3 regions of the Streptomyces sp. NBC_01233 genome follow, and region 2 is predicted to be linked to each of the others. Evidence: riboswitches for the same ligand, from Rfam matches in the RefSeq annotation. Region 2 holds a riboswitch; each other region holds the start of a gene.
The links. Region 2 has a riboswitch for cobalamin ahead of OG332_RS38490 (ABC transporter substrate-binding protein). Riboswitches for the same ligand answer to the same signal wherever they lie in the genome.
Positions count from the first base shown of each region.

Region 1: another riboswitch for cobalamin. It lies ahead of OG332_RS29125 (ribonucleoside-diphosphate reductase subunit alpha); the one in region 2 lies ahead of OG332_RS38490 (ABC transporter substrate-binding protein).
Region 3: another riboswitch for cobalamin. It lies ahead of metE (5-methyltetrahydropteroyltriglutamate--homocysteine S-methyltransferase); the one in region 2 lies ahead of OG332_RS38490 (ABC transporter substrate-binding protein).

Region 1 covers NZ_CP108514.1:6,075,780-6,086,237, reverse strand. The annotation lists gene OG332_RS29160 (carbohydrate ABC transporter permease) at 1-627, opposite strand, end outside; gene OG332_RS29155 (carbohydrate ABC transporter permease) at 624-1,643, opposite strand; gene OG332_RS29150 (extracellular solute-binding protein) at 1,770-3,053, opposite strand; gene OG332_RS29145 (GntR family transcriptional regulator) at 3,343-4,107, shown strand; gene OG332_RS29140 (carbon starvation CstA family protein) at 4,246-6,492, shown strand; gene OG332_RS29135 (YbdD/YjiX family protein) at 6,489-6,737, shown strand; gene OG332_RS29130 (GNAT family N-acetyltransferase) at 6,804-7,301, shown strand; cobalamin riboswitch at 7,343-7,474, shown strand; gene OG332_RS29125 (ribonucleoside-diphosphate reductase subunit alpha) at 7,620-10,007, shown strand; gene OG332_RS29120 (ribonucleotide-diphosphate reductase subunit beta) at 10,007-10,458, shown strand, end outside.
Region 2 covers NZ_CP108514.1:8,219,930-8,230,387, reverse strand. The annotation lists gene OG332_RS38500 (P-loop NTPase fold protein) at 1-2,259, shown strand, start outside; gene OG332_RS38495 (hypothetical protein) at 2,319-2,504, opposite strand; cobalamin riboswitch at 2,808-3,034, shown strand; gene OG332_RS38490 (ABC transporter substrate-binding protein) at 3,405-4,394, shown strand; gene OG332_RS38485 (FecCD family ABC transporter permease) at 4,418-5,512, shown strand; gene OG332_RS38480 (ABC transporter ATP-binding protein) at 5,482-6,357, shown strand; partial or broken gene OG332_RS38475 (hypothetical protein) at 6,368-7,096, opposite strand; gene OG332_RS38470 (hypothetical protein) at 7,240-7,470, shown strand; gene OG332_RS38465 (heavy metal translocating P-type ATPase) at 7,524-9,779, shown strand; gene OG332_RS38460 (copper chaperone PCu(A)C) at 9,776-10,300, shown strand; gene OG332_RS38455 (metal ABC transporter ATP-binding protein) at 10,455-10,458, shown strand, end outside.
Region 3 covers NZ_CP108514.1:8,117,313-8,127,770, reverse strand. The annotation lists gene OG332_RS38110 (galactose-binding domain-containing protein) at 1-630, shown strand, start outside; gene OG332_RS38105 (TetR/AcrR family transcriptional regulator) at 770-1,444, shown strand; gene metE (5-methyltetrahydropteroyltriglutamate--homocysteine S-methyltransferase) at 1,463-3,787, opposite strand; cobalamin riboswitch at 3,962-4,187, opposite strand; gene OG332_RS38095 (FAD-dependent oxidoreductase) at 4,300-6,015, opposite strand; gene OG332_RS38090 (SchA/CurD-like domain-containing protein) at 6,118-7,308, shown strand; gene OG332_RS38085 (acyl carrier protein) at 7,322-7,579, shown strand; gene OG332_RS38080 (methyltransferase) at 7,682-8,746, opposite strand; gene OG332_RS38075 (right-handed parallel beta-helix repeat-containing protein) at 8,781-9,929, opposite strand; gene OG332_RS38070 (hypothetical protein) at 10,254-10,458, shown strand, end outside.

The DNA of each region.
Region 1 (10,458 bases), 2.1 Mb from region 2:
GGGGGCCAGCAGCGGGAAGATCACCTTGCGGAAGGCCTGGCCGCGGGTGCAGCCGTCGATCTGGGCCGCCTCCTCCAGGGTCACCGGGACGGCGGCGATGAAGCCGCGCAGGGTCCAGATGGTGAAGGGGAGGATCATCACGAAGTAGATCGCGGTGAGCAGCGGGAGGCTGTTCAGCATCTCGCCGTCGCGGGCGATCATGTACATCGCGATGACCATGACCTCCCAGGGGGCCATCTGGGCCATCATCACGGTGAGGACGAGGCCCTTGCGGCCCTTGAACCTCATCCGGGCGATGGCGAAGCTCGCGGCGAGGGCGACGAGCAGGGCCAGCGCGACGGCGCCGACGGTGACCAGGACGCTGTTGGTGACGTACGTCCAGAAGTTGGAGACCCCGGTGGCCTTGGTGAAGTTGTCGAGCGTCGGGGTGAAGACGAAGACCGGGTCCTTCGTGAGCATCTGGCTCGACGGCTTGAGGGCCGAGGAGAACATCCAGTACACGGGGAAGACGAAGACCAGGGCGAGGAGGAGCGCGCCGAGGTTCTTGGCGACGGCTGCGGGGCGGACCGGCCGGCGCTTGCGGAGCTGCTGCGCGGGCTTCGGCGCGGTGGTGGTGGTGCTGCTCACTGCTCCTCCTCCTGCTTCAGGATCAGGCGGAAGTAGAAGGACATGACGACGACGAGGATCAGGATCGTCAGGACGGAGATCGCGGCGGCGAGGCCGTAGTGGGCCTGGCTCTGGCCCTCGACGTAGGCGAAGACCGGGAGGATCTCGGAGGCGCGGTCGGGGCCGCCCTTGTTCATCGCGTAGACCTGGGTGAAGGCCTTGAACACCCAGATCACCTCGAGGAACGTGGTGATGAGGAAGAACGGCTTGAGGTTCGGGAAGACGATCTTCCAGAAGGTCTGCCAGCCGCTGGCGCCGTCCATCCGGGCGGCCTCGTACAGCTCGGCGCCGACCGTGGTCAGTCCGGCGTACATGTTGAGGGCGACGAAGGGGATGGAGCCCCAGACCACCAGGACGGTGACGATCGTCAGGGTCGAGAGGCCCGTCTGCATCCAGTTGTGCTGCTCGTATCCGGCGAAGCCGGCGGTGCGCATCACCCAGTTCATGACGCCGAACTGCTCGTCGAACAGCCACTTGAAGACCTGTACGGAGGCGACGATCGGCATGGCCCAGGCCATCACCAGCGCCATCGACAGGACCAGCCGCATCTTCTTGCCGAGCCGGTTCAGCAGGATGCCGATGAGGCTGCCGAGCACCATGATCAGTACGACGTTGGCCGCGGTGAAGGCGAAGCTGCGGACGACCACGGTCCAGAAGTCCGCGTCACCGATCAGCTCGGTGTAGTTGGAGAACCCCGCGAAGGGGTACTTCCGCTGGATGAACTCGATCTTGTTGATGTCCTGGAAGGACAGGATCACGTTCTTGATCAGCGGGTACAGCAGCAGTGTCGCGAGGGCGAGCACCGCCGGCGCGACCAGCAGGTAGGGCAGCCACCCCGAGGGGAGCGACTTTCTGCCCCCGCGAGGAGACGTGGGACCGGGAGCGGTCGGGGACGCGGACTTCTGGGGCCGTCCGGCGGACTTCTGTGGTGCGTCCTGTGGAGCGGCGGTCATCGCTCCCTGGGAGTGCACGGTCATGGCGTGGCTTCCTCGCGGTTGACTGTGGAGTCAAATGCGCGACCGGGGGCACGGCAGGCGGCGTGGCGCCTGCCGTGCCCCCGGTGCGATCACACTGCTGGGTGGTGCGGGAACTGCGGGGTGGGACTACTTGTTGATGCGGCTCGCGATTTCCTTGTCCGCGTCCGCGCCCGCCTTGGCGGCGTCCTCACCGTTCAGGACCTTGGTCATGAACTCCTTGATGGGGTTCGGCTCGGTCTCGACGTTCGCCCAGCCCGCGGTGACCGGAGTGATCTTGCCGTTGACGCCGGCCTTGCCCATGGCCTCGGCGAAGGAACCGGCGGCCGGGGTGAAGTTCGCGCCGGCCTGGTTCGGCAGCAGGGCGCCCTTGGTCTCGGCGGCGTACTTGGTCATCTGGTCCTTGCCTGCGGCGAGGGCCAGCCACTCCTTGGCGAGCTCCTTGTTCTTGGAGCGCTCGGCGACCGCGAGGTTCGAGCCGCCGAGGAAGACGGTGCTGGTCTTGTCAGCGGTCTTGCCCGGGATCGGGAAGTAGCCGAAGTCGGCCTCCTTGCCCGCGTCCTTCAGGGCCTTCTCGGCACCGCCGGCCTCCCAGCCGAGACCGATCCAGGAGGCGACGCCGCCCTTGGGGACGATGTCGGTGGACTGCTGCGGGTTGGCCTCGTCCTTGTCCTTGGGGGCGGTGGAGAAGGACTGGAGCTTCTTGTAGAACTCCACGGCGGAAGCGGCCTGCGGGGTGCCCAGTCCGCCCTTCCACTTGGCGCCGTCCTTGACGGCGAGGTCGCCGCCCTCGTCCCAGACGAAGCCAGCGAGGACGTACCAGCTCTGGCCGGGCAGGTAGATCGGCTGCGAGGCCGGGTCGGCCGCCTTCAGCTTCTCCAGACCGGCGATCCACTCGTCGCGGGTCTTCGGCGGGGTGACGCCGGCCTTCTCGTAGGCCTTCTTGTCGTAGATGACGACGCGGTTGGCGGCGTACCACGGAGCGGAGTAGAGCTTGCCGTCGATCTCGGCCGAGGCGAGCATGCTCTTCTGCCAGGCGTCGGCGCCGAGCTTGGCCTTGTCCTTCGTCAGGTCGGCGAGCCCGCCGGTGACCGCGTAGCCGGCGGTCTGCGTGTTGCCGAGCTCGAGGACGTCCGGCGGGTTGTTCTCGGAGAGGGCCGTGGTGACCTTCTCCTGGATGCCGGTCCACTTCTGCTCTTCGACCTTGACCGTGACACCGGGGTGCTTGGCCGAGAACTCCTTGTTGACCTCGTCGATCCAGGCCTTGGGAGCGGAGCCGTCCATCACCCAGACGGTGATCTCCTTGGCGCCACCCGCGTCGGTCTTCGCCTTGTCGTCGCCGCCGTTGCCGCACGCCGCGACTCCGACCATCATGCCCGCGACACTGACCGCCGCGATGAGCTTGCGCTTCACGCCACCCTCCTCAGGGATGCCTGCCTGCACTTCCCTCGCCCGCCGCGGTGACATACGCGAAGTACTGCCGTGGGGCCGGGATCTGATCCATATTGGTTTAGACCAGTAGCTGGAGCTTGGCCTAGACCTTTAGGGGTGTCAAGGGTCTAATGAGCGGGTGCCCGGTCCGTTATCGGACCGACACCTGGGGAGAGAGAAGGCCTGTCCCCCCACTCGTGTCACGATGTGACCGCACATATCGGAGGAGCCGGTGACGGCAGCGAAACTGGAGTCGGGAAGGCGGGCGGCGATGGCCACCGAAGGGGCGACCACGGAGCCGGACGGCGGGGCAGCAACCCGCACGGCACGTGTTCCCAAGTACTACCGACTCAAGCGGCACTTGCTCGACATGACCGAGACGCTGCCACCCGGCACCCCGGTGCCGCCGGAACGCACGCTCGCGGCCGAATTCGACACCTCGCGGACCACCGTCCGGCAGGCCCTCCAGGAACTGGTCGTAGAAGGGCGACTGGAGCGGATCCAGGGCAAAGGCACCTTCGTCGCCAAGCCCAAGGTCTCCCAGGCGCTCCAACTCACCTCGTACACCGAGGACATGCGGGCCCAGGGACTGGAACCGACCTCCCAGCTCCTCGACATCGGCTACGTGACCGCCGACGACACCCTCGCCGGACTGCTCAAGATCACCACCGGCGGACGGGTGCTGCGCATCGAGCGGCTGCGCCTGGCCAGCGGAGAGCCGATGGCCATCGAGACGACGCACCTGTCGGCCAAGCGCTTCCCGGCCCTGCGCCGTTCGCTCGCCAAGTACACCTCCCTCTACACGGCCCTCGCCGAGGTCTACGACGTCCACCTGGCCGAGGCCGAGGAGACGATCGAGACCTCACTGGCCACCCCGCGCGAGGCCGGACTGCTCGGCACCGACGTCGGCCTGCCGATGCTGATGCTGTCGCGGCACTCCCTGGACGCCGACGGGGAACCGGTGGAGTGGGTGCGGTCGGTGTACCGCGGCGACCGGTACAAGTTCGTCGCCCGGCTCAAGCGCCCCGCCGTCTGACGGCCGGCGCCGCCGTCCGGCGCCGGTCCGACAGCCCTCCGGCGGCCGTCCCCCTATACCGGCAAGCGGAATACCGGAATACGGACGGGGTCTTACGTTCACCGGGCAATCCCCCGTAGATTCCCTGCGCTTACGCAGATGATCGACGAGGGGACGAGGGTCATGCCTGAACCGGAAGCAACAGGGACAGAACGGAACACGGCGAGTCCGGACACCACACCGGGCTCGCCTTCTCCGAAGTCCATCGCCGTGTGGGTGCTCGTCGGACTCGTCGGCGCCATCGGCTGGGGCGTGCTGGCGCTCTCGCGCGGCGAGGAGATCTCGGCCGCCTGGCTGCTCGCCGCCGCGCTGGGCTCGTACGCCATCGGCTACCGCTTCTACGCGCGCTTCATCGCACACCGCGTGCTCAAGGTGGACAAGACGCGGGCCACCCCCGCCGAACGCCTTGACAACGGTGTCGACTTCCATCCCACCGACCGCCGGGTCCTCTTCGGCCACCACTTCGCCGCCGTCGCCGGCGCCGGCCCGCTCGTCGGACCGGTGCTCGCCGCGCAGATGGGCTACCTGCCGGGCACCATCTGGATCGTCGCGGGCGTCATCTTCGCCGGCGCCGTGCAGGACATGATCACGCTGTTCTTCTCCACCCGGCGCGACGGCCGCTCGCTCGGCCAGATGGCCCGGGACGAGATCGGCCCCGTGGGCGGAGCCGCCGCCCTGGTCGCCGTGTTCGCCATCATGATCATCCTGCTGGCGGTGCTCGCGCTGGTCATCGTCAACGCCCTGGCGCACTCCCCCTGGGGCGTCTTCTCCATCGGCATGACGATCCCGATCGCCCTCTTCATGGGCTTCTACCTGCGCGTGCTGCGGCCGGGCCGGGTCACCGAGGTCTCCTCCATCGGTGTCGCCCTGCTCCTGGTGGCCATCGTCGCGGGCGGCTGGGTCGCCGAGTCCTCCTTCGCGGACACCTTCACGCTGGAGAAGGAGACGCTGGTCATCTGGATGGTCGCCTACGGCTTCATCACGTCGGTGCTGCCGGTGTGGATGCTGCTCGCGCCCCGCGACTACCTCTCCACCTTCATGAAGATCGGCACCATCGCACTGCTGGCGCTGGGCGTGGTCATCGCGATGCCGATGCTGAAGATGCCCTCGGTCACGGACTTCGCCTCGCGCGGCGACGGCCCGGTCTTCGCCGGCTCGATGTTCCCCTTCGTCTTCATCACCATCGCCTGCGGCGCCCTGTCCGGCTTCCACTCGCTGGTCGCCTCGGGCACCACCCCGAAGATGATCCAGAAGGAGACCCAGGTCCGGGTCATCGGCTACGGCGCGATGCTGACCGAGTCCTTCGTCGCCGTCATGGCGATCATCGCGGCCTGCATCATCGAGCCCGGCCTCTTCTTCGCGGTGAACTCCCCCGGCGGGGTCATCGGCACCACGGTCGAGTCCGCCTCGCAGGCGGTGACCGACTTCGGCTTCGCCATCTCCCCCGAGGCGCTGGCCCAGGCCGCGAAGGACGTGGAGGAGGCCAGCCTGCTGTCCCGTACGGGCGGCGCGCCGACCTTCGCACTCGGAATGTCGGAGATCTTCTCGTCGGTGATCGGCGGGGCCGGCATGAAGGCCTTCTGGTACCACTTCGCCATCATGTTCGAGGCGCTGTTCATCCTCACCACCCTCGACGCGGGCACCCGCGTCGGCCGGTTCATGCTCCAGGACACCCTCGGCAACCTGCACAAGTCCTTCAAGGACGTCAGCTGGAAGCCCGGCGTCTGGCTGGCGAGCGCGATCGTCGTCGGCGCCTGGGGCTATTTCCTGTGGGTGGGCATCAAGGACCCGCTGGGCGGCATCAACCAGCTGTTCCCGCTCTTCGGCATCGCGAACCAGCTGCTCGCCGCGGTCGCCCTGGCCGTCTGCACCACCCTGCTGGTCAAGTCCGGCCGCCTCAAGTGGGCCTGGGTGACGGGCGTCCCGCTGGCGTGGGACGTGGCCGTGACGCTCACCGCCAGCTACCAGAAGATCTTCTCCGACAATCCGAAGATCGGCTTCTTCGCGCAGCGCAGCACCTACCAGGAGGGCATCGACGCCGGGAAGGTGCTCAAGCCCGCGAAGAACATGGACGAGATGCACACCGTGGTCACCAACGCCACGGTGGACGGGGTGCTGTCGGCCCTCTTCGCCCTGCTGATCATCATCGTGCTGCTGGACGCGGCCCGCACCTGCCTGAAGGCCGTCCGCAAGCCGGAGTCGGTGAGCCTCACCGAGGTCCCGTGGACCGAGTCGAAGATCGTCGCCCCGGCCGGGCTGATCCCGACCGCCGAGGAGCGGGCGGAGCTCGCCGCGGCGGGCCTCGACTCGGGCGGCGGGCGGGTCAAGGAGACACTGTCCTCATGAGCGGCCCCACGAGCGGCTTCAGCCGCCTCACGGGCGGCCCCCGCGGCCTCCCGCGGCTGCGCGGCGCGCTGGCCCGGGCCCGGTACTACGTACGGGAGTTCTCCGGGGAGGCGGCGTACGACCGGTACGTCGCCCACGCCCGCTCCCACGACCCGGACGCGGCGGTCCCGACCCGCCGGGACTTCGAACGCGCGCGCACGGACGCGCGCGAGGCGGACCCCCGCAAGGGCTTCCGCTGCTGCTGAGTCACACCGGAGGGCCCCGCCGAAACCCGGCGGGGCCCTTCGCGCGCCTCCGGCACACTCGACCGCATGGACATCACGATCAGGCCTGTGCAGCCTGCCGAGTACGCGGAACTGGGCGAGATCACCGCCCAGGCCTACCTCGCCGACGGGCACCTGGACTTCAACGAGGACGACGGCTACCTGAACGTGCTGCGCGACGTGGCCGGCCGGGCCGCCCTGGCCGAGGTGCTCGTCGCCGAGCGGGACGGGCTGATCCTGGGCGGCGTGACCTTCGCCGCACCCGGGAGCCCGCTCGCCGACATCGCCGGCCCGGACGAGGCCGAGTTCCGGATGCTCGCCGTGGCCCGCGAGGGGCGCGGCCGGGGCGCCGGCGAGGCTCTGGTGCGGGCGTGCATCGAGCGGGCGCGGGCGATCGAGGGCGTGTCCGGCATGGTGCTCTCCACCCAGCACAGCATGACCGGCGCCCACCGGATCTACGCGCGACTGGGCTTCGTACGCGTTCCCGAGCGGGACTGGGCGCCGATCCCGGGCCTGACACTCCTCGCGTATCGGCTCAACCTGTAGCCACGCCGACACTACATGTGGGGGTTGCCGCAGACGGCCGCCCCCACATGTATGCTCAAGGCTGCTGTCGCCGCAGGGGAATTCGGTGTGAATCCGGAACTGTCCCGCAACGGTATGAAGTGTCCGCCTACCGGACACCAAGTCCGATGACCTGCCGACAGCGCGCCCGGCTCGACCGAACCGGGTGCCGACACGTCCGGGCCTCGCGGTTGGGCCGGTGGACGCCATGCGGTGTGTACGCGTTGCTGCCACGCCCGCATGCGCCCGCTCGCGCCCCGCTCCGCCGATGACCGGGCCGAGCGAGGGAGAGCTCCCGCCGTGACCATCGCGCCTTCCGCACCGCGCGCCGAGTCCGTTTCTGGCGACAACACCGAGGGCCCGGGGGCCACGCTGCTGCGTACCCTCACCGAACTTACGGCGGACCTCCCCGACACCGACCCCGGGCGCGTCGCCGCCGCCGCGCTCCGCGGCCGCAGCTCCGCCGCCGACGAGGCCGAACTGCGCGGTCTCGCCACCGAGGCCGCCGCCGGTCTGATCTCCGAGGACCCCGCGTACTCGAAGCTCGCCGCCCGGCTGCTGACGCTGGCCGTGCGCGACGAGGCCGCGAGCCAGGGCTCCACCTCCTTCTCGGCCTCGGTCGAGGTCGGCCACCGCGAGGGCCTCATCGCCGACCGCACCGCCGAGTTCGTGCGCACGCACGCGAACCGGCTGGACGCGCTGGTCGAGCACACCCTCGCCGAGGGCGCCGACGACCGCTTCGGCTTCTTCGGCCTGCGCACCCTGCACAGCCGCTACCTGCTGCGGCACCCGATCACCCGTCAGGTCATCGAGACCCCGCAGTACTTCATGCTGCGCGTGGCCTGTGGCCTCGCCGCGGACGAGAGCGTCCAGGCCGTCGAGGAAGTGGCCTCGCTGTACCGGCTGATGAGCCGCCTCGACTACCTGCCCTCCTCCCCCACCCTCTTCAACTCCGGCACCCGGCACCCGCAGATGTCCTCCTGCTACCTGCTGGACTCCCCGCTGGACGAGCTCGACTCGATCTACGACCGCTACCACCAGGTGGCGCGCCTGTCGAAGCACGCGGGCGGCATCGGCCTGTCCTACTCCCGCATCCGCGCCCGCGGTTCCCTGATCCGCGGCACCAACGGCCACTCCAACGGCATCGTGCCGTTCCTGAAGACCCTCGACGCCTCCGTCGCCGCCGTGAACCAGGGCGGCCGCCGCAAGGGCGCCGCCGCCGTCTACCTGGAGACCTGGCACGCGGACATCGAGGAGTTCCTGGAGCTCCGCGACAACACCGGCGAGGACCAGCGCCGTACGCACAACCTGAACCTCGCCCACTGGGTCCCGGACGAGTTCATGCGCCGCGTGAACTCGGACGCAGAGTGGTCGCTGTTCTCCCCGGCCGACGTGCCCGAGCTGGTCGACCTGTGGGGCGACGAGTTCGACGCCGCCTACCGCAAGGCCGAGGCGGAGGGCCTGGCCCGCAAGACCATGCCCGCCCGCGACCTGTACGGCCGGATGATGCGCACCCTCGCGCAGACCGGCCAGGGCTGGATGACCTTCAAGGACGCCTCCAACCGCACGGCGAACCAGACCGCCGAGCCGGGCACGGTCGTGCACTCCTCGAACCTGTGCACCGAGATCATCGAGGTCACCAACGACGGCGAGACGGCCGTCTGCAACCTCGGCTCGGTCAACCTCGGCGCCTTCGTCGTCGACGGGGAGATCGACTGGGAGCGGATGGACGAAACCGTCCGCACCGCCGTGACCTTCCTCGACCGCGTGGTGGACATCAACTTCTACCCGACCGAGCAGGCCGGCCGTTCCAACGCCCGCTGGCGCCCGGTGGGCCTGGGCGCGATGGGCCTCCAGGACGTCTTCTTCAAGCTGAAGCTCCCCTTCGACTCCCCCGAGGCGAAGGCCCTCTCCACCAAGCTCTCCGAGCGCATCATGCTCGCGGCGTACGAGGCCTCGTGCGACCTGGCCGAGCGCAGCGGCCCGCTGCCGGCCTGGGAGCAGACCCGCACCGCTCGCGGCGTCCTGCACCCGGACCACTACGACGTGGAGCTGAACTGGCCGGAGCGCTGGGACGCGCTGCGCGCCCGCGTCGCCGAGAGCGGCATGCGCAACTCCCTGCTCCTCGCCATCGCCCCGACGGCCACCATCGCGTCGATCGCCGGCGTGTACGAGTGCATCGAGCCGCAGGTCTCCAACCTCTTCAAGCGCGAGACGCTCAGCGGTGAGTTCCTCCAGGTGAACGGCTACCTGGTGGAGGAGCTGAAGGCGCTCGGCGTGTGGGACGCCCAGACCCGCGAGGCGCTGCGCGACTCCTCCGGCTCGGTCCAGGGCTTCGGCTGGATCCCGGCGGAGGTCCGCGAGCTGTACCGCACGGCGTGGGAGATCCCGCAGCGCGGCCTGATCGACATGGCGGCGGCCCGTACGCCGTTCCTGGACCAGTCGCAGTCGCTGAACCTGTTCCTGGAGACGCCCACCATCGGCAAGCTCAGCTCGATGTACGCGTACGCCTGGAAGCAGGGTCTGAAGACCACGTACTACCTGCGCTCGCGCCCCGCGACGAAGATCGCCCGCGCCGCGTCCGCGTCCGCCGTCCCGGCCGCCGCCACCCCGCTCCCGCAGGCCGTCGACGCCGACGCTCTGGCCTGCTCCCTTGAGAACCCCGAGTCCTGCGAGGCCTGCCAGTAATGAGCTCCACCGACAAGAAGAACCTCCTGGACCCGGGCTTCGAGCTCACGCTCCGCCCGATGCGCTACCCGGACTTCTACGAGCGCTACCGGGACGCGATCAAGAACACGTGGACCGTGGAGGAGGTCGACCTCCACTCGGACGTCGCGGACCTCGCGAAGCTGACGCCGGCCGAGCAGCACATGATCGGCCGCCTGGTCGCGTTCTTCGCGACGGGTGACTCGATCGTCTCGAACAACCTGGTGCTGACGCTCTACAAGCACATCAACTCCCCGGAGGCGCGCCTGTACCTGTCGCGCCAGCTGTTCGAAGAGGCCGTGCACGTCCAGTTCTACCTGACGCTGCTCGACACCTACCTGCCCGATCCGGACGACCGGGCGGCCGCGTTCGACGCGGTCGAGGAGATCCCCTCGATCCGCGAGAAGGCCCAGTTCTGCTTCAAGTGGATCAA
Region 2 (10,458 bases):
AGCAGGAGGACCGCATGGGCCGAAGCCGCCTGGAGCCGGGACCTCCAGGAGAACGGAGTGCGCCCCCTGGTCGCCCGTGTGGTGGAAGCGCTGCTCGGTGAGGACCCCGACTCGCTGCTCCTCGCCGACAGCTACGACGGCCTGCGCTCCCCGCGCAATCCGCAGTACGTGATCGACAGCCCGGCGGCCCGGAGCCTCGCTCGCAAGATCACCCAACTGGAGAGCGGCGGGACCATCGCGGTCAGCGGTTCCCGGGGCGTGGGCAAGTCGACGCTCCTGGAAACCTGCGCGAACGACGCCGAGTTCGCTGTCGTCGTGCAGGCACCGGCCACCTACTCCCCGTACGACTTCCTGCTGTCCCTCTACGTCAGGACGTGCGAGAGGTACCTCATCCATCACGGCTACGTCCCTCCCGCGTTCATCCGGCTCTCGACCTTCCGCAGGGCGGCGCGCCGGCTGTTCCCGGCCCTGCGCAACGCGCTCACCCTGCTGGCCTTCGGGATCACGGCGGGTGCGCTCGTCGTCCTCGGCCTGGCCGCGAGCACGCGCTCCCTCGCGACCCGGTACGAACGTCCCTTGCGTGCGCACGCGGCGGAGTACGGACACCGGGCGGCCGACGTGGTGGGGGACGTCTGGCGGGGCGAGCGGATCGGGACGGCCGTTCTCGTCGTCCTCGCCGGCGTCGCCCTGTGGAGCCTGCGGCGGTGGAGCCGGTGGGCGGACCTCCTCCGGGGTGGCCGATACGGGGTGGTCGCGATCGGCGGGCTGCTGGGCCTGGCCGCGTTCGTCTCGCTGTTCTTCGACACCGGTGTCCGGAGCGTCGTGGGGAACATCGGCGAAGACCCGGAGAGCCTCCTGCTGCTGCTCGTGGCGCTGGCCGCAGTGGCGAATCTGGCGCCCGAACAGCCGTGGGAGTTCCGGGGGCGTGTACTCGTCGCCACCGTCGGCCGCAGCCGGATCGCGCTCGGGGTGCTCCTCGTCTCGCTCGCGCTGCTCCTCACCCGGCCCACACCGCTGGCGGTCGCGACCGACCCCGAGAACCCCCTCCGGCTCGCCTGCGTTCTCGCGGGACTGCTGCTGGTCAAGGCGGGCTCCTGGACCCCTCCGGACCCGACACCGCCCCTCGTGACCGCCTGCCGCGACGAGCTGTACCGGCTGCAGACCATGCAGACGGCGTCCTCCGCGGTCACCGCGGGTGCTCCTCAGCTCCTCACCACGCAGACGGCCTCGCTGTCGACCCTGCCGCCGAACTTCCCCGAGCTGGTCTCCGACTTCCGTGACCTGCTCACGGACATCGCCGCCGAACAGCACCGGCAGGGGGAGCGGGTCGTGATCGCGATCGACGAGCTGGACCGGCTGGGCTCGGACACCGAGGCGCTCGCGTTCCTGAACGAGATCAAGGCCATCCTGGGCGTGCCCCACGTCCACTGCCTGATCTCCGTCGCGGAGGACGTCGGCGCCTCGTTCGTACGCCGGGGGCTCCCGCACCGCGGCGTCACCGACAGCTCGCTGGACGACATCGTGCACGTCCTGCCGTGCACGCTGGAGGAGTCCAAGAAGATCCTCGGGCGCCGGGCGTCCGGTCTCTCCGAGCCCTACAAGGTGCTCACGCACGCCCTCTCGGGCGGAATACCCAGGGACCTGATCCGCTACGGCCTGCGCCTGGACGAGATCACGTCCAAGACCCAGCTCATCGAACTCACGGACATCTCAAGCCAGTTGATCCTCGAAGAGCTCGCCGACACGCTCGCGGGCTTCCGCACGCTCCTGAGCAAGCAACAGTGGACGTCACGAACCAGCGCGCTCCTCATCGCGTTCCGGAACCTGACGGGCCATCTGCGAGCCGGCTGTCCCTGCGTCTCCCCCGAGCTCCGGCGGGCCCTGGAACACGTGGCCTTCCACGATCTCCACCGACACCTGGGCGAGGAAGCGGCTGCTGAGATTCCGGACGTGGCCCGGAATCTCATCGACGAGGCGTCGGCGTACGTCCTGTTCTCCCTGACCCTGCTCGACATCTTCGGCGCGGGTGACCTGGCCCGCCGCCGGGACGAGGCCGCGTCACGAGGCCCGGAAGGGGACCTGGACCTCCTGGGCCAGGCCCGTCAGGAGCTGGAGGTGTCCCCGTACAGCGCGCGACAGCTGATCGGCTCCATCCGAACCGCGTGGCGGCTCGCGGACGGCCCGGCCGCCGGCCTGCCGCCGACGGTCCCACCCGCCCGCAGCCCCGACTGCCCCCGCCACCCACGGCCGGCGGCCTGAGGGACGAGGCACGAGGCACGAGGCCGTCCGGAAACCCTTCCAGCCCGTCTGCGTCCTCCCTACTCCTCGGAGAGCACGCCGGTCTCCGACCGGTCCACCTCCTGAACTCCGGCCGGGGTTGCAGGCGGGGGTCCGGCGGTGCGGTGCCGGAACAACGAGACGACCCAGCCGCAGAGGGCGAGGAAGAGGGCGGCGCCGAGGCTGCCGAGGAATTCGGGCAGCGAAGCGCGAAGCAGGTCGTACATGGAGGTGTCCGGGCACGCCGCGGGGCCTCGGTGCGTGCCCGTCCTCTTTCCGTACGACGTGGGCGAAGTGGTCCGGACCGTCCCCCGAGACCACGGGACGTGAAAGCCCGCGCACCCCTCGGCCAGGACGGCGGGCCGGTCGAGAGGTGTGCGGTGGGTCCGAACACGCGTGAGGAGTATGCCCTTTGAGAGGGCGGGCTGGAGGCGGAGTTGCGGCTTCCGGCCTGGTTGCGGTAGGGCGTCCCGCCCCCGGTCGGCCCGGGGCGTGCGAGGGCGGCCTGACCGGGGGTGCCGGCCTCGCGGGTAGGCTGTGAGCGCAGCTGGTTCGCCCCCGTCAGCCGGACGGGGTGCGTCGCAAGAGGGAACCCGGTGGGAATCCGGGACTGCCCCGCAGCGGTGAGTGGGAACGACCGCCGTCATACGCACTGGGACCGGAACCGGTCCTGGGAAGCGACGGCCAGTAGGAGCCCGCCGGGAGACCGGCAGGCGCGCCCGCGAGTCCGAAGACCTGCCACTGCCCGCATGACGAAGCGTCGTGCGGGGTCCCGAGGCACGCCTGCCCGGGGCCTTTCTGCCGCGACTCGCGAAGGAGAGTTGACGTGGCCGACCAGACCGTCACCACCGCTGGGTGCGTTGAGCACGACACCGGCTTCCCCGACGTCCCCGTCGACGTCGACGTCCCGGGGCCGATCCCCTCGTAGGCGCGGGGCCGCCTGCCCGCCCCGTGAAACGCCCCGCCCCCAGGCGCCGTGACCGGCCGTACGGGGACGTCGCCTTGCCGTCCCCGCGAGCCGCAGCGCGATTCACCCCGCCCGGCCCCGTGCGCCCGTGTGCTCCTGCGCCCTGCGCCCCGACAGGGCGTGAAGAACATCCGATCCATCCGCGGTGAGAGGACCACCCATGCCCCGCAACCACCCGAGAGCCGTGCTGTCCGCACTCGCCGTCGCCCTGCTGGCATCCGGCTGCGCAGGCGGCACCACGCCCTTTGCCACACCCTCGCCGGGCACGACCGCCGAGGGCTTTCCGGTCACGGTCACCAACTGCGGCGTGACGAGCACCTATCAGCGCCCGCCGCAGCGCGCGGTATCCCTGAACCAGCACGCGACCGAGGTGATGCTGGCGCTCGGCCTGGAGAAGTCGATGGTGGGGACGGGCTATCTCGACGACAGGATCCTCCCCGAGTACCAGGCCGCCTACGACAGCGTGAAGGTCCTCTCCAAGGAGTACCCGTCCTTCGAGGCACTCCTGGAGGCCGAGCCCGACTTCGTCTACGGCGGGTGGACCTCCACCTTCGACGAGAAGGAGGGACGCAGCCGGGCCGCCTTCACCAAGGCCGGGATCAACACCCGCCTCAACACCGAGGAGTGCCCCACCGGCCCGGTGGACGTGGCCGCCGTGGACGAGGAGATCCGCACGGTCGCCAAGATCTTCGGTGTTCCCGAGCGGGCCGAGGAGCGGTTGGGGCAGCTGCACGCCACCCTCGGCAAGGTCGAGACCGGGCTCACCGGCGCCGCCCCGGTCAAGCTCTTCGTGTACGACAGCGGCGACAAGACGGCCTTCACCGCGGGCGGCAAGGGCATCGGCAACGAGATGATCCGGCGGGCCGGCGGGGTGAACCTCTTCGCCGACCTGGACAAGGCCTTCGGCGACGTCTCGTTCGAGCAGGTGGCGCAGCGGGCTCCCGAGGCCATCGTCATCTACGACTACGGCGACCGGTCCGTCGAGGACAAGAAGAAGTTCCTGCTCGCCCATCCGGCGCTGAAGGACGTGCCCGCGATCAAGAACCAGCGGTTCGCGGTCCTGCCGCTGTCTTCCACCGTGGTCGGTGTGCGGGTGCCGTCGGCCGTCGAGTCGCTGGCGCGTCAGCTCCACCCGGGCCTCGTCCGGTGACCGGGGCGAAGGCCTCGACACCCGTGGGGGCGGGCCCTCGCGAGGAGGTCCGGCCCGGCCTTCGCGAGGAAGACCGGCCCGACCCCGCGCGGCGCCCCGGGATCCCGTACGCCGTGGTGCTGGCCCTCCTGGGCGTGCTGGTGGTCGGCGCCGCCACCGCCGGCATCGCGGCCGGCTCGATCAGCGTCCCGGCCGACCAGGTGTGGGGCATCCTGCTGCACCGCGTGCACCCGTCCCTCGCCGAGCCGACGTGGACCCCGGTGCGCGAGACGATCGTCATGGACGTCCGCCTGCCCCGGGTACTGCTGGCCGGGGTGGTCGGCGCGGGCCTGTCGGTGGCCGGAATGGCGCTGCAGGCGCTGGTCCGCAATCCGCTGGCCGATCCGATGCTGCTGGGCGTGTCCTCGGGCGCGTCGGTCGGCGCGGTGCTCATCCTGGTCCTGAACCTGACGGTGTTCGGGCTGTTCACCCTGCCGGTGGCCGCGTTCTGCGGGGCCCTGGCCGCCTTGGTCGCCGTCTACTTCCTGGCCCGCTCCGGCGGGCGGATGACGACGGTGCGGCTGGTCCTGGCGGGTGTGGCCACGGCCGAGGTGCTGTCGGCGCTGGCCAGCTTCCTGATCGTCACCTCGAACGACCCGCACAAGACCCAGTCCGCACTGCGCTGGATGCTCGGCGGACTGGCCGGCACCACCTGGACGACGGTGTGGATCCCGGTGGGCGCGGTCCTGCTCGGGACGGCCGTCCTCCTCGGCGTCTGCCGTCCGCTCAACCTCCTGCTGGCCGGGGAGGAGGCCGCCGCGGCCCTCGGTCTGGACGTGCACCGGTTCCGCGGCGCCCTGTTCACGCTGGTGGCCCTGATGATCGGCACGATCGTCGCGGTGAGCGGGCAGATCGGCTTCGTCGGGCTGATCATGCCGCACGTGGTGCGGCTGCTCGTGGGCGCCGACCACCGTCGCGCGCTGCCCGCCGCGGTCCTCCTGGGGGCGGCGTTCCTGATCTCGGCCGATCTGGCCGCGCGCACGCTCATGAGCCCGGAAGAGGTACCCGTGGGCATCCTCACCGCCCTCGTCGGCGGCCCCTTCTTCCTCTGGCTGATGCGACGGAAGGCTGCCCGGTGACCAACCGACCGACCGGAGAGCCCGGTTCCCTCCGCGCCGAGGACGTCAGCGTCCTGGTGAACGGCAAGGCGCTGGTCCACCAGGCGTCCCTGCACGTGGCGCCCGGCGAGGTCGTGGGCCTGGTCGGCCCCAACGGCGCCGGCAAGTCCACCCTGCTGCGCACCTTCTACCGGGCGGTGCGGCCCACGTCGGGCCGGGTCCTCCTCGACGGCGAGGACGTCTGGCGCATGCCGGGCAAACGTCTCGCCCAACGCCTCGCGGCCGTACTGCAGGAGACGTCCGGGGACTTCGAACTGACCGTGTACGACGTGGTGGCGATGGGCCGCACCCCGCACAAACGGGCCTTCGCGGGCGATGACGCGGACGATCGCGGCATCATCACCCGGTCCCTGGCGGAGCTGCGCGTCGAGTCCCTCGCGCACGCGCCGTTCGACCGGCTGTCCGGCGGGGAGAAGCAGCGGGTCCTGATCGCCCGCGCGCTCGCCCAGCGCACGGGGACCATGGTGCTGGACGAACCGACCAATCACTTGGACCTGCGTCACCAGCTGGACGCACTGCGGCTCGTGCGGCGGCTCGGCGTCACCGCCGTCGTCGCGCTGCACGACCTGAACCTCGCCGCGGCGTTCTGCGACCGGATCTGTGTCATGACGGGCGGCCGCGTCGTCGCCACCGGGGAGCCTGCGGAGGTGCTGACGGCGCCGCTGCTGTCCGAGGTGTACGAGGTCGAGGCCGAGGTCATCGAGCATCCGCGCACCGGGGTGCCGTTCGTCAGCGTCCTGCCCGGCTACGAAGGGCCGGCCGACGGGGCGCCGGACGGGGGAGGGCCGGCCGTTCGCCGGGACTGACCGGACGCCATCACGCGACCCTCGCGGCAGTGCGGGCGACGGGGTGCAGGGCCGCGTACTCCAGCTCCAGCGGCTTGGACGGGGCGATCGAGACGTCGAGCCGCGCCGGAGCCGAGCCCGCCCGCCCGCCCGCACCAGGAGGTCACCGACGGCCGCGATCACCGCCCCGTTGTGCGACGAGCGTCCGCACTCCGTACTTCCCGCAGGCGGCCAGGGCCTCGCGGGTGAGCACGTCTGCGACGGCCTCCTGGAGGGAGGCGGCGCCGTCGGCCCGCGGGATCTCCTCGCCGCGCGTGCGGTGCTGCTCGGCCCAGCGCGCGGCGGCGGTGTTCGGCCCGGGGAAGGAGAGGGCGTACGGGGCGCCTCCGGGACGCGTGAGCGGGCGGGGGAACGCCACCGCGCAACGGTTGTCGCCGCGGGCGGCCCGGTCGATGGCCGGCCCGCCCGGACAGGGCAGGCCGCAGGCCGGGGTCTTGGCATCGGCCGGCCCGACCCGCAACGCACCCGAGAGGCCCGGTCCGGTGGTGACCGCGACGGCGTCGATGTCGGAGATCCGCGGCCCGGCCCGGTCCAGGGCCTCCCGTACGACGGGGTGGAAGGCGTGGAGGCGGACGCGGGCGGCGATCTGCGGCACCACCCCGCCGAACCGTGCGTGTTCGTCCGTGCCCGACGCCACCACGGGCGCGGGCAGCCGCCCGTCGGCCACGATCCCGGCACCGGTCTCGTCATACGACGACAGAGGACGACAGAGGGGGGGTTCGACGCGAACGGGTGCCGGCGGGAACTCGCACCGCACCACGCACGACTACCTCTCCGGCGGCTCCCGCACGGATGACCGCGACGGGCGCAGCGCCGTACACGTACCCAGGATCTGGAGAGCCGATGACCGGAAGGCAACCCGAGACCCGCAACCACCCCGCCTGGCCGCGCTGGGCGCCGCCGCCGGCCCTGGCCGGCTTCGTCGTGCTCCTGGCGGCCGTGTTCGCCCTCTCCTACGGGGTGGGATCGGCCGCCGGGCCGGTCGCTCCCGGCCTGCACCGGACCGGCACCGATGCGGGATCCGGCGGCGGTATGGGTGGCATGGGCGGTACGCATCCGGGGAGCGGGAGGTGACCGCGGACGCCGTGGGCGCCACCCTGGCCACGACCGATCTGACCGTCGGCGGTATGACGTGCGCGGCCTGCGTGAACCGGGTGGAGAAGCGGCTGGCCCGGCTCGACGGGGTGACCGCGACGGTCAACCTCGCCACCGGGAAGGCGCGGGTGAGCCATCCGCCGGCCGTGACCGTCCAGGACCTGGTCGCGGCGGTGGAGCGCGCCGGTTACACCGCCGAGCCGCCCCCGGCGCCCGCACCGCGTGAGGAGTCCCCGCCCGGGGAGCCGCCCGCTGACGGCGAAAGCGAAGGCGAACGCCTGGAGCGCGAACGGCTGTTGATCACCGTGCTGCTCTGCGTCCCGGTCCTCGTGCTGTCGATGGTGCCCGCCCTGCAGTTCCGCAACTGGCAGTGGCTGTGCCTCACTCTCGCCGCTCCGGTCGTCGTGTGGAGTGCCCTGCCCTTCCACCTGCGGGCGATACGCGGGCTGCGGCATTCGGCGGCCACCATGGACACCCTGGTCTCCCTCGGAGTCGTCGCCTCGTTCTCCTGGTCCCTGTACGCGCTGTTCCTCGGCGGCGCCGGCGATCCGGACATGCGGATGCCGTTCACATTCCTCCCCTCGGCGGGAGGGGAGGTCGCGCACGTCTACCTGGAAGCCGCCGTCGGAGTTCCGCTGTTCGTCCTGGCCGGCCGCCATCTGGAGGCGCGGGCCCGGCGCGGCACGGGCGCGGCCCTGCGCTCACTGGCCGGGCTCGCCGTCAAGGACGTGACCGTACGGGAGGACGGCGCGGAGCGGCGGATCCCGGTGGAACAGCTGCGGGTGGGGCAGGAGTTCCTCGTGCGACCCGGCGAACGGGTCGCCACCGACGGTGTGGTGGTCGCCGGCAGCTCCGCCCTGGACCTGTCCCTCGTGACCGGTGAGAGCGATCCTGTGGAGGTGGGGCCCGGCCGCAAGGTGGTGGGCGCCGCCGTCAACGCCGGCGGACTGCTCCTCGTACGGGCCACCGCGGTCGGCGCGGACACCCAGCTCGCCCGGATCACCCGCATGGTCACCGATGCCCAGGCGGGCAAGGCGCGGGCCCAGCGGCTGGCCGACCGCGTGGCGGGGGTCTTCGTGCCGGTGATCCTGGCCCTGGCGGTCACGGTGCTCGGCTTCTGGCTCGGTGCCGGGGCGGATCCGCAGGCGGCCGTGACCGCGGCGGTGGCGATCCTGGTCGTCGCCTGTCCGTGCGCGCTGGGGCTGGCGACCCCGACCGCGCTGCTGGCCGCGACCGGCCGGGGCGCGCAGCTGGGCGTGCTGGTCAGCGGTCCGCAGGCGCTGGAGGCACTGCGGCACGTGGACACCGTGATCCTGGACAAGACGGGCACGCTCACCACCGGACACATGAGCGTCGTCCACGTCACCGCGGTCAGCGGCGGCATCGGGCGCGAGACGGTCCTGCGCCTGGCCGGGGCCGTGGAACAAGGCTCGGAGCATCCGCTGGGCCGCGCCCTCGCCGCGTACGCGCAGCGCGCACTGGCCGGGGGCACGCTGCCCCCGGTCACGGATTTCCTGGCCACTGCCGGGGCGGGCGTCACCGGGTTCGTGGAGGGGCGGCGCGTCGACGTGCTCTCCCCCGACGACGGCCTGCCGAAGTCGCTGGCGCAGGCGCTGGCCGAGGCGGAAGCGTCCGTACTCACGCCCGTCCTGGTCCGGGTGGACGGCTTCGACGAGGCCCTGATCGCCCTCGGGGACGTCCTGCGGCCCGGGAGCTACCGGGCCGTGGACCGGCTGCGCCGACTGGGAGTGGAACCGGTGCTGGCCACCGGTGACCGGGATGCCACGGCTCGTGCGGTCGCCGCGCAGCTCGGCATCTCCGCGGTCCATGCCCGCTGCACTCCGGAGGGGAAGGCCGAACTGGTGACCCGCCTGAAGGAGGAGGGACGCCGGGTGGCGCTGATCGGCGACGGTGTGAACGACGCCGCCGCCCTGGCCCGCGCCGATCTCGGCATCGCCATGGGCAGCGGTACGGACGTGGCGATCGGAGCGGCCGACGTGACGCTGGTGCGCGGTGACATCGAGGCGGTGGCGGACGCCGTGCGGCTGGCCCGTCGCACCCTGGGGACGATCCGCGCCAACCTCGTCTGGGCGTTCGGCTACAACGCGGTCACCGTGCCGCTCGCCGCGGTCGGCTGGCTCAACCCGATGGTCGCCGCGGCCGCGATGTCCGCCAGCTCGCTGCTGGTGGTCGGCAACAGCCTGCGCCTGCGGGCCTGGCAGCCCTCGCCGAAGCTCCACGGCGGCGTGGCGACAACCCGTCCCGGCCGAAAGGACTTCCAGCGATGAACGGTCCCCTCTTCCCCACGTCTTCGGCCGAGGCGGGGCCCGGCAGCCGCCGGCTCCGCGAGGGGCTGGTCTCCGTGCTCGCACCGGTGACCGCCTGTCTCACGGCCCTGGTCGGGCTGACCGCGTGGACCACGGCGGGAGCGGCGGGCACTCCGGCCCGCATCGAGGTCGGCATAGGACGGGTCTTCCTGCCGTACGCCGACAAGGAGCGCACCGCCGCGTTCTTCCGGATCACGAACACGGGTGGGTCCGGCGACCAGTTGGTCTCCGTGACCTCCCCCGTCGTGGAGGCGGTGATGCTGAGCCGGCACGAGAGTGCCGCGGGCGCGGATTCCATGAGCATGGTCCCCTCGGCGGAGATCCCCGCCGGCTCGACGCTGCAGATGACCCCGAGCACACTGGACGTGATGATGACGGTCAAGGGCCGCTGGCACGTGGGTGATGCCGTGCCCTTCGTCCTGCACTTCCGCAACAGCGGGCCGGTCCAGGCCGTGGCCTTCGTCGTGCGGCCCGGCAGCTGAAGCGCCCTCCGTCGCCGATCTCTTCCCCTCTCGTGCGATCTCGTCCGATCTTTCCGTCTTCGGGAACCCGGAGCCCACGCCGTCCGACTACTGCGGCGTAAGGGGCGGACACTGCGGCGGAGTCATCCTGCTGCGGAGGATCGAGGGACGAGTGATGG
Region 3 (10,458 bases), 100 kb from region 2:
AACCCGGTCCGCTACCCCTTCCGCAGCACCGACGGCGGCTCCGTGATCGACAAGCAGACCACGGGCGTGCGCACCTGGGACCTCAACACCGACGGTGCCTCGCACTACGGCCTGGTCCCGGACTGGATCGAGGACATCCGGATCACCGGCGGCCAGGACGTGGTGGACGACCTGTTCCGGGGCGCCGAGTCCTACCTCACCACCTGGGGTTCGTCCGAGAAGCACAAGGCCGGGGTGAACCTCGCCGCGGGCGCCGCCGCCTCGGCCAGCTCGTCCGAGTGGAACCCGTTCATCAGCTACGCGCCCTCGCGGGCCGTGGACGGGAACACGGGCACCCGCTGGGCGAGCGACTGGAGCGACGACCAGTGGCTCCAGATCGACCTCGGGACACCGGGCCTGGTCAAGCGCGTCACCCTCGACTGGGAACGCGCCCACGGCACGTCGTACCGGATCGAGCTCTCGGGCGACGGCACGAACTGGCAGTCCGCGTGGTCCACGACCACCGGTGACGGCGGGCTGGACACGGCGCAGTTCGCCGGCACCCCGGCCCGGTACGTACGCGTCCACGGACTGCAGCGCGGCACCCAGTGGGGGTACTCGCTCCACGAGGTCGGCGTCTACAGCAGCTGACGCCGCCCGGGCGGTGTCCGGGGCCGGGGCCGGCCGGATCCTCACCGATCCGGCCGGCCCCGGCCGCCTTCCCGCCGCCGCACGGCACCGCCCCGTATCCCACAGCACGGCACAGCAGCACGAACCGAAGGGATCGCCCATGGCACGGATGCCGTCGGCCGACCGGCGCCGGCAGCTGACCGAGGCCGCCATCCGCGCGATGACCCGCGACGGGGTCGCCCGGACGACGACCCGGTCGATCTCCGCCGAGGCGGGCGTGTCACTGAGCGTCTTCCACTACTGCTTCGACTCCAAGCAGGCCCTGCTCGAATCCGTCATGGCGGCGATCACCGAGCACAGCATCACCGTGGTGAAGGAGGCGATCCAGCCGAAGGCCACCCTCCGCGAGACCGTCCGGGCCGGCTTCCAGGCGTACTGGGACCACGTGTCCGCCCACCCCGGCGAGCACATGCTCACGTACGAACTCACGCAGTACGCCCTGCGCCGGCCCGGTTTCGAGCACCTGGCGCGACGCCAGTACCGGCTGTACGCCGACACCTACACCGAGCTCATCGAACAGCTCCGTCACCACATGGGCTTCGAACTCCGCGTCCCCGTGACCGTACTCGCCCGCTATCTCGCCGCCATGACGGACGGGCTGACGCTCAACCACCTCGTGCTCGGCGACGAGAAGATCTCCACGGACATCCTCGACACGATCACCGACCACGTGGCGGGCCTCGTCGGGGACGACTGCGCCGGCGGCTTCGGCGACCACGGCGACGGGGCCCGGCCGCCCGTCGGGGAGCGCGTCGCACCCCCGCGCTCCGACTGAGGCGGCCGGGTCCCCGGATCAGGCTCCGTCGGCGGTGACCTCGGCGCGGACCTGGCGGGCGGCCTCGACCAGGTTCTCCAGGGAGGCCCTGGTCTCCGGCCAGCCCCGGGTCTTCAGGCCGCAGTCGGGGTTGACCCACAGCCGTTCGGCCGGGATGGCCGCCAGGCCCTTGCGGAGCAGCGCCGACGCCTCGGCCACCGAGGGGATCCGCGGCGAGTGGATGTCCCAGACGCCGGGTCCGACCTCGCGCGGGTAGTCGGCGCCCGCGAGCTCGTCGGCGACCTGCATGTGCGAACGGGCCGCTTCCAGGCTGATGACGTCGGCGTCGAGGGCCTCGATCGCGTCGACGATGTCGCCGAACTCGGCGTAGCACATGTGCGTGTGGATCTGGGTGTCCGGACGGACCCCGGCGGTGGTGAGCCGGAAGGACTCGGTGGCCCACGCCAGGTAGCCGGCGTGGTCGGCGGCGCGCAGCGGGAGGGTCTCCCGCAGCGCCGGTTCGTCCACCTGGATGACGGAGGTGCCCGCCGCCTCCAGGCCGTTCACCTCGTCGCGCAGGGCCAGCGCGACCTGGCGGGCGGTGTCGCCGAGCGGCTGGTCATCGCGGACGAAGGACCAGGCGAGCATGGTGACGGGGCCGGTGAGCATGCCCTTGACGGGGCGGCCGGTCTGCGCTTGCGCGTACGTGGTCCAGCGCACGGTCATCGGGTCGGGGCGCAAGATGTCGCCGGCCAGGACGGGCGGGCGGACGTAGCGGGTGCCGTAGGACAGGACCCAGCCGTGCTGGGTGGCGAGGTAGCCGGTGAGCTGCTCGGCGAAGTACTGGACCATGTCGTTGCGCTCGGGCTCGCCGTGCACGAGGACGTCGATGCCGGCCTTCTCCTGGAAGGCCACGACCTCCCGGATCTCGGCCTCGATGCGGTCCTCGTAGCCCGCCGTGTCGATGCGGCCGGCCCGCAGGTCGGCGCGGGCCACGCGCAGTTCGTCGGTCTGCGGGAACGATCCGATGGTCGTCGTGGGCAGCAGCGGCAGGCCCAGCCGGGCGTGCTGCGCGGTCGCGCGCTCCTCGTACGGCTGGGAGCGGCGGCCGTCCGCGTCCGTGACCGCCGCGGTCCGGGCGCGCACGGCGGGGTCGCGGGTGACGGCGGAGTTGGCGCGGGAGGCCAGGTCGGCCCGGTTGGCGGCGAGTTCGGCCGCGATCGCGTCGGTGCCTCGGGCGAGGCCGCGGGCGAGCGCGGCGATCTCCGCGGTCTTCTGCCGGGCGAAGGCGAGCCAGCGCCGGACCTGCGGGTCGACGTCCCGCTCGACGGTGGCGTCCAGCGGGACGTGGAGCAGGGAGCAGGAGGCTGCCACGTCGACCCGGTCGGCGAGCCCCAGGAGGGTGCCGAGGGTGGACAGGGACTTCTCGAAGTCGTTGATCCAGATGTTGCGGCCGTTGACGACGCCGGCGACGAGGCGCTTGCCGGGCAGCCCGCCGACGGCGGCGAGGTCGGCGAGGTTCGCGGCGGCGGCGTCGGTGAAGTCCAGGGCGAGCCCGTCGACGGGGGCCTTGGCCAGCACCGGCAGGGCCTCGCCGAGCCGGTCGAAGTACGAGGCCACGAGCAGCTTCGGCCGGTCGCCCGGGGCGCCGAGCCCGCGGTACGCGCGGGCGGCGGCGTTCAGTTCGGCGGGGGTGCGGTCCTGCACGAGGGCGGGCTCGTCCAGCTGCACCCACTCGGCTCCGGCCGCGCGCAGTTCGGCCAGGACCCGGGCGTACACGGGCAGCAGGCGGTCGAGCAGGGTCAGGGGCTCGAAGTCGGCGGCGACACCGGGGGCGGGCTTGGCCAGCAGGAGGTACGTCACCGGCCCGACCAGCACCGGGCGGGCGGTGTGGCCGAGCGCCAGCGCCTCTTCGAGCTCGGCGACCTGCTTCGAGGAGTCCGCCGTGAACACGGTGTCCGGGCCGAGTTCGGGCACCAGGTAGTGGTAGTTGGTGTCGAACCACTTGGTCATCTCCAGCGGCGCCACGTCCTGGGTACCGCGCGCCATGGCGAAGTAGCCGTCGAGGGCGTCGGTCCGCACGGCGGCGCTGTGGCGTTCGGGGACGGCGCCGACCATCACGCTGGTGTCCAGCACGTGGTCGTAGTACGAGAAGTCGCCGGTCGGCACTTCGGTGATGCCGGCGTCGGCCAGCTGCTGCCAGTTGGTCCGGCGCAGGTCGCGGGCGGTCTCCCGGAGGGCGACGGCGGTGACGCGGCCCTTCCAGTAGCCCTCGACGGCCTTCTTCAGTTCGCGGCTGCCGCCCTGGCGGGGATAGCCGTACACGGTGGCCTGTACTGCCGCGGCTGCGGACTCGGTGGTCACGGAACTCTCCTTCGCGAGCGTGTCTCCATGGACCCGGTGACGGGCCTGGGCTGCGAAGGGGTGCCGGAACGGGCGGACCGCCGGATGCGCGTACGCCTGAGGTACGCGCCGGAAACGATCCGCCTGAAGCACGCCGACCCGCCCACGAGGTCACCGGGAAACCGGGCGCGGTCGTTCGCGCTCGGGCAACGGGCAGGTCTTCGGACTCGCGGGCGCGCCTGCCGGTCTCCCGGCGGGCTCCTACTGGCCGTCGCTTCCCAGGACCGGTACCGGTCCCAGTGCGTATGACGGCGGTCGTTCCCACTCACCGCTGCGGGGCAGTCCCGGATTCCCACCGGGTTCCCTCTTACGACGCACCCCGTCCGGCTGACGGGGGCGAACCAGCTGCCCTGCCAGAGTAGATGGCGTTCGTCGTCAACGGACAGGGTTGTCCAGTATCCGGATGGCGCGGCGAGACCGGGACACGGAGGATCCCCGCGCCGCCGGGGCGGCGCGGGGATCCGGGGGGAAGGTCAGTACCGGTCCAGCAGAGTGGTCAGGACCTTGTAGAGGACCGATTCCTCATCAGCCACGGCCCCCTCCGCCCTCCAGGCCACGAAGCCGTCCGGGCGGACGAGGACCGCCCCGGCCTCGGTCGTGCCGTGCGCCTCGGCCCAGTCGCCGCCGCTCGAAGGGATCAGGTCGGCCTCCGGTCCGTCGCCGATGGCGTAGGCGTCCAGGCGCACGTTCATCCGTTTGGCCACGGATCCCGCCGCCCCGCTCCACGGCGTGCCCTCGGAGCTGAGCAGGACGAAGGACCGCTCGTAGAGGTCCAGGGTGGACTTCGGCTGCTCCTCCCCCGGGGCGCGGAGCCACATGTGCGGCGCGCGCGTGCCCGGTTCGCCGCACAGACGCATCCGTTCGGGCACGACCGGCTGGTCGGGGTCGGTGCCCAGGACCGCGCCCTGGTTGTAGCGGTAGCCCATGGCCACGGACAGGACGCCGCCCTGCCGTCCGCCCCCGCCCGGGGCGGGCTCGGGCTGGGCCTCGGGGACGGTCTCGGGGTCGGGCTCGTACCCCGGGTGGCTGTGCTCGGCGGACCGGGCCGAGGCGCGCTCGCTCGTCGCCCGCGCCACCGGAAGCCGCTCGGCCTCGTAGGTCTCCAGCAGCCCGGGGCCGGCCGCGCCGTCCAGTACGGCTGCGAGCTTCCAGGCCAGGTTGTGCGCGTCCTGGATACCGGTGTTGGAGCCGAACGCCCCGGTGGGCGACATCTCGTGGGCGGAGTCACCAGCCAGGAAGACCCGGCCGGCCGCGTACCGCTGCGCGACCCGCTCGGCCGCGTGCCACGGGGCCTTCCCGGTGATCTCGACGTCCAGGTCGGGTGCGCCCACGGCCCGGCGGATGTGCTCGACGCAGCGCTCGTCGGTGAAGTCCTCCAGGGTCTCGCCGCGGTCGGGGTGCCACGGCGCGTGGAAGACCCACCGCTCGCTGTTGTCCACCGGCAGCAGGGCCCCGTCGGCGTCGGGCTTGGTCAGGTAGCACACGATGAAACGCCGATCGCCGACCACGTCCGCGAGCTTGCGGGACCGGAAGGTGACGCTCACGTTGTGGAAGAGGTCGCCGGGACCGCTCTGGCCGATCCGCAGCCCTTCCCGCACCGGGCTGCGCGGCCCGTCGGCGGCGACGAGGTAGTCCGCGCGCACCGTGCTGTGCTCCCCGGTGTCGCGGTTCTTCACGATGGCGGTCACACCGCCCGGGTCCTGTTCGAAGGAGAGGAGCTCGGTGGAGAACCGCAGGTCGGCCCCGAGCCCGGGGGTCACGGACATCAGTACCGGCTCGATGTCGTTCTGGCTGCACAGGCACCATGCCGACGGGCTGAAGCGGGCGAGTGCGCCCCCCGGGTCGATCTGCTCGAACAGCCACTCCTGGTCTTCACCGGTCAGGGAGCCGCCTTGCAGGATGCCGTGGTTGTCCGCCAGGACCGAGGCCGCCTCGCGGATCCGGTCCTCGACACAGGCGACGCGGAACAACTCCATGGTCCGTACGTTGATACCGCGTCCTCGCGGGTGCATCGAGGTACCCGCGTGCTTCTCGACCAGCATGTGGCTGATGCCGTGCCGGCCGAGGAAGAGCGAGGTGCACAGGCCCACCAGCGAGCCGCCCACGATGAGGACAGGGACGCGGTGGTCGACGTTTTCCTTCATGGCTCTTCCATGCCCTGTGCGAGGGCGCTTCCCTCGCTCGTTCACCCGGTTGGTTCTCTCCTCTCGCGCCGGGGGGATTACGGGACAACGATCGGTTCGGGTGGCGCCGCCCCGTGGCGACCGTGTGGTCTCGAAGGAGTGTGAACGATGACAACCTTGTCGGAACGGATATCCCAGTCCGCCTTCGACGACTCGAGGCTTCGGGTCGTGCTGCTGCTGGATCTGTACGACGGTGCGCAGAACCAGTTCCTGGAGGTTTACGAGCATCTCCGCAAGCAGGTGTCCTCCGTCCCCGGACACATCAGCGACGAGCTGTGCCAGTCGATCGAGAACCCCTCCCAGTGGCTCATCACCAGTGAGTGGGAGAGCGCACCGCGGTTCCTGGCCTGGGTCAACAGCGAGGAGCACGTCGCGTCGGTGCAGCCGCTCCACGGCTGCGTACGGGACACGCGCTCGCTGCGTTTCAGCGTGCTGCGGGTGACCGGCAAGGACTCCGTCCCCGCCGCCTCCCTCTCCCCCTCGTCCGCCGGCTCCGATCCCGGGTTCGGCCCCGACGCCGCTTCCGCGCACTTCGGGGACCGGTCCGGGGACCGCCTCCAGGTCGCCCCGCGGCGCGGGGACGGGGTGGTCCGCCACGCCCTCACCTTCACCGTGAAGCCGGGCAGCGAACCCGTCGTGGCGGAGCTGCTCGCCGGGTACACCTCCCCGCAGGCGCAGGTCGACGCGAACACCCGGCTGCGCCGCACCTCGCTCTTCATGCACGACAACCGGGTCGTACGGGCGGTCGAGGTGGAGGGCGACCTCCTCGCGGCGTTGCGCCACGTGGCCCTGCAGCCCGAGGTCAGGGCCCTGGAGGAGGCCATCAACCCGTACCTGGAACAGGACCGGGACCTCAGCGACCCCGGATCCGCCCGGATGTTCTTCACCCGAGCGGCGCTCCCCGCGGTGCACCACGTGGCGGGCGGTGGCCGCGAGCACGCGGACGTCAGGCGGCACGCGCTCTTCTACCCCGCCAAGAACGGGTGCGGCATGGCGCTCGCCCGGCTGCTCGCCGGCCAGGACGAGGCGGCCGTGGACGACCCGACCAGCCCCATCGAGGGCAGCACCCTGTTCCAGCGCGACGACATCGTCGTCCGGCTCCTCGACATGCGCGGCCCGCTCGACGCCCGGCCCGCCCTGACGCTCGGCGTCGAGGGCGGCCACAAGGCGGCCGTGCTGGCCCGGCTGCTCGACAGCGCCAAGGACGGCGTCCCCACCACCGACCAGGAGATCTCGCGCTTCCTCGCGCGCTCTGAAATGCGCCTGATCACCGACCGGCGTACGCCGGACCAAGCCTGAGGAGATGGCCGTCATGACCGCTCGACTGACCATGGAAGAACTGGCCGCCCTGATGAAGAAGGGGGCCGGTGTGAACGTCGACCCCGCGGCCATGGCGAGCCGCCCCGACTCGGGCTTCGACGAGTGGGGGCTCGACTCCCTGGGCCTCCTCGGCATCGTCGGCGAGCTGGAGAACCGGCACAGCCGGCCCCTGCCCGCCGACGCGGACCGGTGCAAGTCGCCGCGCGAGTTCCTGGACCTCGTCAACAACGCCCTGGCGGCCAAGGCCTGACGCGTTCGGACGGACGGGCACCGCCCGTCCGTCGTGCCGACGCCCCCGAGACCGGCTCATCGCGCCGGTCTCGAGGCGTTGTGGCGCGCGGACGGCCCGGAATCACTCGGGCACGGTGCACTCGAACGCGTGCAGGTACGGGTTGACCGGACGGATCTGGCCGATGACCAGCCCCGCGTCCCGCATCCGGGTGCAGAGGCTGTCCTTGGTGTGCTTCGCACCGCCCACGTTGAGGAGCAGCAGCAGGTCCATGGCCGTGGTGAACTTCATCGACGGGGTGTCGTCGACCAGGTTCTCGATGATGACGACCCTGGCTCCGGGGCGGGCCACGGAGACGACGTTGTGCAGGGTCCTGCGGGTGCTCTCGTCGTCCCATTCCAGGATGTTCTTGATGATGTACATGTCGGCCTCGACGGGGATGGCCTCGCGGCAGTCCCCGGGAACGATGCCGGCCCGCTCGGCGAGCGGACCGCCGTCCCGCAGCCGGGGATCCGCCTTCGCCACCACGCCCGGCAGGTCGAGCAGGACGCCGCGCACCGTCGGGTGCTTCTCCAGCAGGCTCGCCAGTACGTGCCCCTGGCCGCCGCCGATGTCCGCGACCACGGAGACCCCGGTGAGGTCCAGGAGCTCCGCGACGTCCAGCGCCGACTGCATGCTGGAGGTGGTCATGGCCCGGTTGAACACGTGGGCCGACTCGTGCGCGTCCTCGTGCAGGTAGTCGAAGAACCCCTTGCCGTAGAGGTCCTGGAAGACGCTCCCGCCGGAACGCACGGCGTCGTCGAGGCGCGGCCAGGCCTGCCACGTCCACGGTTCCGTGCACCACAGGGAGATGTAGCGCAGGCTCTGCGGATCGTCCTCGCGCAGCAGCCGCGACATCTCCGTGTGGACGAACTTCCCGTCCTCGGTCTCCTCGAAGATCCCGTAGCAGGCCAGGGCGCGGAGCAGCCGTTCCAGGGGCCGGGGCTCGGAGTCCACCGCCGCGGCGAGCGCGGCGGCGGTGGTGGGCTCCGAACCGAGGGCGTCGGCCACGCCGAGGCGGGCCGCGGCCCGTACGGCCGCGGCGCAGGCCGCCCCGAACACGAGCTCCCGCAGGCGCATGGCCGGCTGGGGGGTGTGCGGGGGTACGGGGACGGTGGCGGGCGTGGAGGTGGAACTTACCGTGGTCATACGGCCTCGATTCTTCTGATGAGGTGGAGCACGGTCAGCACATCCCGGCCGGTACGGAGGTCCCGCACCGGTTGCCTACGAACCGGTTGCCCGTTCCGGTCCCCTGGTTGGCCAGGTCGGCCGGCTGGTTGCCCCGCACCACGTTGTCCTGGATGACGTTGTCCGTGTTCGTCGCGCCCACGAAGCTCTTGAACAGCAGGATTCCGCCGGACAGGGGGGAGGCGCCGACGTTGCCGCGGATGGAGTTCCCGCGCACGACCGTCTCCTCGGCCCCGGTGAGGACGATGCCGACGCCCTGGATGTCGGGGAGGCGGCTGTTGCCCTTGCAGAACTTGTTGTTCTCGTGGATCCAGTTGCCGCGGATGGTCATGGCTCCGGCACCCGGCTCGCCCTCGTCGCCGACGACGAACACGCCGCCGCAGTTGCCGGTGAGGAGGTTGTCGCTGACGGAGAGGTTCCTGACGCGCCTGACCGTGACTCCGATCCGGTTCCCGGTCAGCGTGTTGCGCAGGACCACCGCGCCCAGGGTGTCGGTGGCGCCGCCCTCCCGCTCGACGGTGTTGGCGATGAAGATTCCCGACTCGGTGTTGTCTCGGGCGACGTTGCCGCGGAACACCCCGCGGGTGGACCGTTCCTGAGCGATCCCCCAGGTGCCGTTCTTCTCGGAGATCACCCGCTCGACGCTGAGCCGGTCGGTGTAGGCGGCCCAGATGCCGTTCCGCTTGAAGCCCGAGACGGTCAGCGCGCGGATCTTCACCTCGTTCACGCTCTGCTCGGGCGTCCCCATGACGCAGATCCCGGTGTCGGCCTGCGAGCAGGCGGTGGCCGCGCGCGCGGGAGCCGCCGGTGCGCCCGGCGCGGCCGCTGCCGCCCCGCCCGGCGCGTCGGGTGCCGCGGGTGCCGCAGGTGCTGCCGGCGCGGCCTGGATGATCGGCGGCTTGATCACCGTACGGGCGCCGAACCCCCGCAGGGTGAGCCGCTTGGTGATCAGCACGTTCTCGTAGTAGGTGCCGGGCATCACGGTGATGATGTCGCCCGGTCGTGCGGCGTTCACCGCGTCCTGGATCGAGTCGCCCGGGTGCACTCGCCGTCCGGCCGCGGCGGCGGGTGGCGCGGCCACGCCGATCCCTGCGGCCATGACGACTGCGATGCACATGAGGGACTTGATTTGTCGGTTCGTCACGATGCAGAAGTTATGGGCGATTAGAGCAGTTCGCCACATTGGGTAAGCGGACGGGTACATGCCGTGGGCAAACGGCGCAATTTGACGTCCGGAGGAGTGGATCGCGGGACTCGCCGCGACGGCCTTGCGCCGTCGCGGCGTGACACCTCGTCACCCGGAGCCGGGGACGCGGCGCGGGCCGTTGCCCCCCGCTTCGACACCGTGCTGGTCGCAGGGGGTTTCCCGGGGGCTCCGGCAAGGGGCAACGGGCAACCCGTCGACCGCCGCATCCGGCGGGGGCAGGCTGAAGTCGTCCGCAGGAGACAAGAACCACCAGGAGAAACCATGCGCAAGATGTTCCGCGGCGCCGCCGCCCTCGCGACCGCCGCCACCGCCGTCCTCGCGCTCAGCGGTTCGGTCGAGGCCAAGCCGGTCGACGCGTGGGCCGGATGCCCGGACGGGGCGGTCTGCATCTACCCTCAGAACCAGAACCCGGCCGTCAAGCCGACCCACGTCTTCTACTCGTACGGGGCCCACAACCTGAGCAACC